One region of the Bradyrhizobium sp. USDA 4502 genome, then DNA from elsewhere that is predicted to be linked to it. Evidence: predicted binding sites of a transcription regulator. Region 1 holds the regulator's gene; the other holds the start of a gene.
The links. The regulator PhoB, encoded in region 1, activates phosphate uptake and scavenging genes when phosphate is short. The targets are predictions, from matches to a motif close to TGTCATNNANCTGTCAT.
Positions count from the first base shown of each region.

Region 1 (3,544 bases):
CGGAGCCGAGGCTCTGAACATTAGCGCGCGCAAGACGAAGGCGTTTGTCCGTCCGCGGGAGATCAGCAATGCGGTCGACTTGCTGCGCCTGATCTTGGCTTATTGCCTTGGTGAGAAAGGGCTGCGGTTGACGGCGGCATGGGCCACGTCGGTTGGGCTTGTCGATATCTCCAACGTGGCTCTGTTGTATCGCTTACGTCAGTGCGGAGATTGGCTGGCAATCTTGGTCGAGCAGGCGCTTGCCGCCGCGGCGCCGAAGGCGAGCCGCGGTCGTCTGATCCGTATTGTTGACGCCACGACGGTCCCCAAGGCTGGGACGAGCGGCAGGAACAAGAACGCAGTGTGGCGTATCCATAGCGCGTTCGATCTTCCGCAGGAGCGCTTTGGTCACTTCGAACTGACCGATCAGCGAGCGGGCGAGACGCTGGATCGGATACCGGCGGTTGCCGGTGAGATCCGTCTTGCCGATCGCGCCTATCTGCAACCGGAGCGCATGGCGCATCTCGTCGATGCCGATGCGGACTTCGTGATCCGGGCCGGCTGGAAGAGCGCGCGCTGGCTCGATGCCGAAGGTAATCTTGTTGACCTCACTGCCGAACTGCGCAACGCCTCGGCGCGTGGCCTGATCGATCGGCCGATTTGGATAAAGCGCAAGTCAGGTGCGCCGCCGCTCGCAGTGCGTCTGGTTGCCGCGAAGAAGCCGGCGCAAGCTGCTGCGGCTGCGCGACGCAAGGCGCGCCGGACTGCACAAAAGGGAGGTCATCAGCTCTCCAGGCAAACACTTGACGCCGCAGATTGGGTGATCCTGGTGACCTCACTCAGGCCAGAGGACTTCACGACTGCAGATATCCTCGCCCTCTATCGGCTGCGATGGCGCATTGAGCTCGGCTTCAAGCGGCTGAAAAGCCTGATTGGCCTGAAGGGACCTCCCGGAACCGACGAGCGGTCCGCCAGACCCCATATCCTCGCTCATCTGCTGATCATTCTATTGCTCGAGCCGCTCGTCGACGAACTCGAAGACTCTCCCCGCTTGGCCGACGCCGCCTGACCCACCCAGTGACGTGGCGTCTGCTGCGCCAGCTCGTAGCTTCGCTACGGCAAGCGATCATTCCACAGCCCGCAATCGCTCTACTCTGCAGAGCCAGTCACGCTCTCCGGCGACATCTACGCGAGCCACCCAGACATAAGCGCCACTATCAGACTATGATCAAACTATCTTAGCGCCTATGGGCTTGCGCCGGGACGACGCCGTGTTGCGGTTTATGAATGCCGCATGGCCGTTACGGCTGTGGCTCGGCCTTGGCAAAGCGGTCGTCGAGCGCGTAGCCGGCGCCGCGCACGGTGCGGATCGGATCCTGCTCGCGGCCCGGATTGAGCAGCTTGCGCAGGCGGCCGATATGCACGTCGACGGTGCGCTCATCGATGTAGATGTCGCGGCCCCAGACGCTGTCGAGCAGTTGCTCGCGGCTGAACACGCGGCCGGGATGCTCGAGGAAGAATTCGAGCAGGCGATACTCGGTCGGCCCGAGATCGATCGGACGGCCCGAGCGCGCCACGCGGCGCTTCTCGCGGTCGAGCTCGATGTCGCCATAGGTCAGCACGGTCGCAAGCCGCTCCGGGCTGGCGCGGCGCAAGAGGCCCTTCACCCGCGCCAGCAGCTCCGGCACCGAGAACGGCTTGACGATGTAATCGTCCGCGCCGGTGGCAAGCCCGCGCACGCGCTCGCTTTCCTCGCCGCGCGCGGTCAGCATGATGATCGGAAGCTGCTTGGTCTCGGGCCGCGCCCGCAGGCGGCGGCACAGTTCGATGCCGGACAGGCCCGGCAGCATCCAGTCCAGCACCACGAGGTCGGGAACGCGCTCCTTCAGCCGTGTATCCGCATCGTCGCCGCGCCCCACCGTCTCGACATCGTAGCCTTCCGCATCGAGATTGTAGCGCAACAGCGTCGTCAGCGCTTCCTCGTCTTCGACTACCAGAATGCGTGCGCTCATCGGTCTAAGTTCTTTCTCTGTGGTGATCCGTTGCCCAGACGCAAACCGAAACGCTTACTTCCTTGAGCATAGTCCCCGCGGAAACGATTTGTCGCGAGGATCATCCAGTTTCGCTCTTGCCGGTTCCGTGCTTGCCGATCATGCCTCAGTTGCCCGGCACCGTGGTGGCAAAAGTGGTCATGTCCCCCTTCGGGCGCTTGTCGGTGATCTGCTGGCCCTCGATCATGTAGAACACGGTCTCGGCGATATTGGTGGCGTGATCGCCGATCCGCTCGATGTTCTTGGCGCAGAACATCAGATGGATGCAGAACGAGATGTTGCGCGGATCTTCCATCATGTAGGTGAGCAGTTCGCGGAACAGCGAGGTGCAGATCGCATCGACCTCCTCGTCGCCCTTCCAGACGTTCATCGCCGCCGGCAGGTCGTGCGCGGCATAGGCGTCGAGCACCGACTTGACCTGCGACAGCACGAGGTCGGTCATGTGCTCGAGGCCGCGGATCAGCTTCAGCGGCTGGAAATCGCTCTCCAGCGCCGCGACGCGCTTGCCCATGTTCTTGGCGAGGTCGCCGATCCGCTCGAGATCGGTGGCGACGCGCATCGCGCTGACGATCTCACGCAGGTCGATCGCCATCGGCTGGCGGCGCGCGATCGTCAGCACCGCGCGCTCTTCGATGTTGCGCTGCAGATTGTCGATCTCGATGTCGGCGGCGACCACGCGCTTGCCGAGCGCGACGTCGCGACGGATCAGCGCGTCGACCGACTCGGTAATCATTCGTTCGACCAGGCCGCCCATCTCGGCGACCAGGCGGGTCAACTCCTGCAGGTCGCTGTCGAATGCCTTGGCGGTATGTTCAGAAGCCATCGCTTGTCTCCCTCAACCATGATCCCGGGGATCATGGCTTCGTGTCCTGAATTTTAGCATGACCTGATCGGAAAACCGGTTTCCACTTTTCCGGATCATGCGCCGGTCAACCGAACCGGCCGGTGATGTAGTCCTGGGTGCGCCGATCGCTCGGTGAGGTGAAGATCTTGTTGGTGTCGTCGAACTCGATCAGCTCGCCGAGATACATGAAGGCGGTCTTGTCGGAGACGCGCGCCGCCTGCTGCATGTTGTGGGTGACGATCGCGATCGTGTAGTCCTCGGAGAGCTCCTGGATCAGTTCCTCGACCTTGGCGGTCGAGATCGGGTCGAGCGCCGAGCACGGCTCGTCGAACAGGATCACCTCGGGGCGCACCGCCACGGTGCGCGCGATGCACAGGCGCTGCTGCTGGCCGCCGGAGAGCGACAGGCCGGAGGCGTTCAGCTTGTCCTTGACCTCGTTCCACAGCGCGCCGCCGCGCAGCGCCTTCTCGACCCGGTCGTCCATCTCGGACTTCGAGATCTTCTCGTAGAGGCGGATGCCGAAGGCGATGTTCTCGTAGATCGTCATCGGGAACGGCGTCGGCTTCTGGAACACCATGCCGACCCGCGCGCGCAGCAAGTTGAGGTCGAGCTTGGGGTCGAGAATGTTGGTCTGGTCCAGCATCAGCTGGCCGACCGCGCGCTGGCCCGG
Region 1 is NZ_JBSSGF010000001.1:6,751,288-6,754,831, forward strand. Features, by position in the region: gene ACVW1B_RS31560 (IS4 family transposase) at 1-1,048, shown strand, start outside; gene phoB (phosphate regulon transcriptional regulator PhoB) at 1,281-1,991, opposite strand; gene phoU (phosphate signaling complex protein PhoU) at 2,137-2,853, opposite strand; gene pstB (phosphate ABC transporter ATP-binding protein PstB) at 2,960-3,544, opposite strand, start outside.

Region 2 (3,544 bases), 2.6 Mb from region 1:
GGCCCCGGATGTCGCTGTCGCTCGTCCGGGCTATGCCTGTGAGCCGCATTGTTCGCGTGTCCGTTTTTGCGGGAATTTCGCCGTTTTGGTCGACGTGGCCGGCGAGTAGCTTGCGTGCCGGGCGACGCACGCGGATACGTTGAGATCGATCATCATGACCTGGCGGCTTCTCGCGTGGAGCGGCATCGCCGTTGCCGCGCTGGTTCCAATCATCGGCGGCATCTGGCTCTTCACCCTGCCCGCCGCATCGGCGTTCCGCGTTCCGCCTCCGATCGCCAAGGCCGAGCAGGATGCAACGCTCGCGGCGCTGAAGCCGCCGAAGCGGTCGCGCCCGCTGATCGCGATGCTCGGCATCAACGACATGACCGAGACCACCGACTATCTGATGCCCTACGGCATCCTCAAGCGCGCCGATGTTGCCGATGTCGTCACGCTGGCGACGGGACCCGGTCCGGTCGCGCTATTCCCGGTGCTGAAGGTCGAGCCTGATGCGACCATCGCCGCATTCGACGCCGCACATGGCGACGGCGCCGACTACGTCATCGTGCCGGCGATGAGCCGCGACGACGATCCGGCGGTCATGCAATGGGTCCGGCAGCAGGCGGAGAAAGGCGCTGTGATCGTCGCCGTCTGCGCCGGCGCCAAGGTGCTCGCCTCGACCGGCCTGCTCGACGGCCGGCGCGCCACCACGCACTGGTTCTACCTGAAGAACTGGCGCAGCAAACATCCCGCCATCCAATACGTCGCCGACCGCCGCATCGTGGTCGATCGCGGCGTCGCGACGACGACCGGGATTTCGGCCTCGATGCCGATGTCGCTGACCCTGATCGAGGCGATCGCCGGCCGTACCAGGGCTGAGGCCGTCGCGCGCGAGATCGGCCTGCCCGGCTGGGACGCGCGGCATGACAGCAACGCCTTCAAGTTCACGCGTCCCTTCGCGCTGACCGCCATCCGGAACACGCTGGCGTTCTGGAACCGGGAACAGCTCGGCCTCGCGCTGGCTCCCGGCGTCGACGAGGTCTCGCTGGCGCTGGTCGCCGACAGCTGGTCGCGCACCTACCGCTCGCATGCCGTGACGTTCGCCGCGACCGGCGACGCGGTGACGACCCGCAACGGCCTGCGTATTTATCCGCAAGTCGTGGCGCCGGATTGGTCCGCAGATCGTCTGCTGCCCGCGGTCGGCACCGCGTCGCCCGCGCAGGCGCTCGACCGGGCGCTCGCCGGGATCGAGACACGCTATGGCCGTGATACGGCGGACTTCGTCGCCATGCAGCTCGAATATCCACGGGCTGACGCCGTGCAGTGAGGGATTGCGTCCCCAACAGCCTATTCGATCCTCCATCGACCCCATTGTCATCTGCCTGTCATGAATTGTGCCGACACGTCAGCGTCGGACCAGTTCGGGGACACGCATGGACTATTTCAAACGCTTCAACTTCCTGTTCGCTGCGCCGGTGTTCGAGGCCGACGACCTCGAGGGCATCCGCTTCAACCAGATCATCGCCGAGATCGAGCGCTCCGGCTTCGAGGTGGTTCGTGCCCGCAAGCTGGAAGATGCCGAGATCGCGGTGCAGACCGACGCCGCGATCGGCTGCATGGTGGTCGATTGGGGCAAGAAGGGCCTTGAGGGCAAGACCGCGGCGCTGATCAACCTGATGCGCCGGCGCGGCCTCGACTTCCCGATCATCCTGTTGATCCGGCGCAAGCGGTTCGAGGACCTGCCGGTCGAGGTGCTCGATTTCATCGACGGCTACGTGTTCCTGTCCGAGGAAACCCCGCCCTTCATCGCCAAGAACCTGATCTCCAGGCTGAAGCAATATGCCGAGAATTTGAAGACGCCGTTCTTCGGCGCGCTGGTCGACTATGCCGAGGAAGGCAACCAGCTCTGGACCTGCCCGGGCCACAATGGCGGCGTGTTCTACAGCCGCAGCCCAATCGGACGGGTGTTCGTCGAACACCTTGGCGAAGCGGTGTTCCGCGACGACCTCGACAATTCCGTGCTCGACCTCGGCGACCTCCTCACCCACGAAGGGCCGGCGCTGCGGGCGCAGAAGGAGGCGGCCCGGATCTTCGGCGCCGAGAAGACCTACTTCGTGCTCAACGGCACCTCGACCTCCAACAAGGTCGCGCTCGGCTCGCTGGTCACCGACGGCGACCTCGTGCTGTTCGACCGCAACAACCACAAGGCCGCGCATCACGGCGCGCTGCTGATCGGCGGCGGCATCCCGGTCTACGTGCCGACGGTGCGCAACGCCTGGGGCCTGATCGGGCCGATGCGCTGGGACCTGCTCGACGAGGGCACGCTGCGCGACCACATCCGCAAGCACCCGCTGGTCAAGGACGAGAACGCCTGGAAGAAGGAGCGTCCGTTCCGCGTCGCCGTGGTCGAGCAGTGCACCTATGACGGCACCATCCACTCGGCCGAGATGATCCTCAAGCGGATCGGCCATCTCTGCGACTACATCCTGTTCGACGAGGCCTGGGCCGGCTTCATGAAATTCCACCCGATCTATGCCGGCCGCTTCGCCATGGGACTGTCCGATCTCGGCCCCGAGGCGCCCGGCATCATTGCGACCCAATCGACCCACAAGCAGCTCGCGAGCTTCTCGCAGGCCTCGCAGATCCACATCCGCGACCGCCACATCAAGGGCCAGAAGCGCCGGGTCGAGCATCGCCGCTTCAACGAAAGCTTCATGCAGCACGCCTCGACGTCGCCGTTCTACCCGCTGTTCGCCTCGCTCGATGTCGGCGCGCAGATGATGAAGGGCCGCTCCGGCGAAGTCTTGTGGGACGACACGATCCGGCTCGGCATCGAGCTGCGCAAGAAGATCCGCGCCGTGAAGCGCGAGTTCGAGGAGAAGGAGACGCGCCCCGAGCGGCGCTGGTTCTTCGAGCCGTTCGTGCCGGACCGCGTGAAGATCCCCGACGTCGCGCGCGAGAACGGCGTGCACAATGTCGCCTGGGAGACGATCTCGACCGATCAGCTCGCGACCAATCCGTCCTACTGGCAGCTCAGTCCCGGCGAGACCTGGCACGGCTTTCCCGAGCTGACCGCGGGCTTCGCCATGACCGACCCGAACAAGCTCACATTGCTGACGCCGGGCTTCGATCACGCCACCGGCGCCTACACCGATCACGGCATCCCCGCGCCGGTGGTGGCGCAATATCTCCGCGAGAACCAGATCGTCGCCGAGAAGAACGACCTCAACTCCCTGCTGTTCCTGCTGACGCCCGGTGTCGAGGCCAGCAAGGCCGGCACGCTGGTGTCGGGGCTCGTCGCCTTCAAGAAGCTGCACGACGACAACGCGCTGATCGAGGACGTCATCCCCGAATTCTTCCGCCGCCGCCCGCAACGCTATAGCGGGGTGCGGCTGCGCGACCTCTGCGGCGACATGCACCGCTTCTTCCGCGACGGCGGCGTCAGCACGCTGCAGGCCAGGCAATTCCTGCCCGAGCACCTGCCCGAGATCGCGATGTCGCCGCGCCAGGCCGCACAATATCTCATCCGCAACGATGTCGACTACCTGCCGATCGACCAGATCTT
Region 2 is NZ_JBSSGF010000001.1:4,110,869-4,114,412, forward strand. Features, by position in the region: gene ACVW1B_RS19070 (DJ-1/PfpI family protein) at 155-1,306, shown strand; gene ACVW1B_RS19075 (Orn/Lys/Arg family decarboxylase) at 1,413-3,544, shown strand, end outside.
Region 2: a site for PhoB is predicted at 1,352-1,368, ahead of ACVW1B_RS19075 (Orn/Lys/Arg family decarboxylase). Genes of this name have one in related genera too.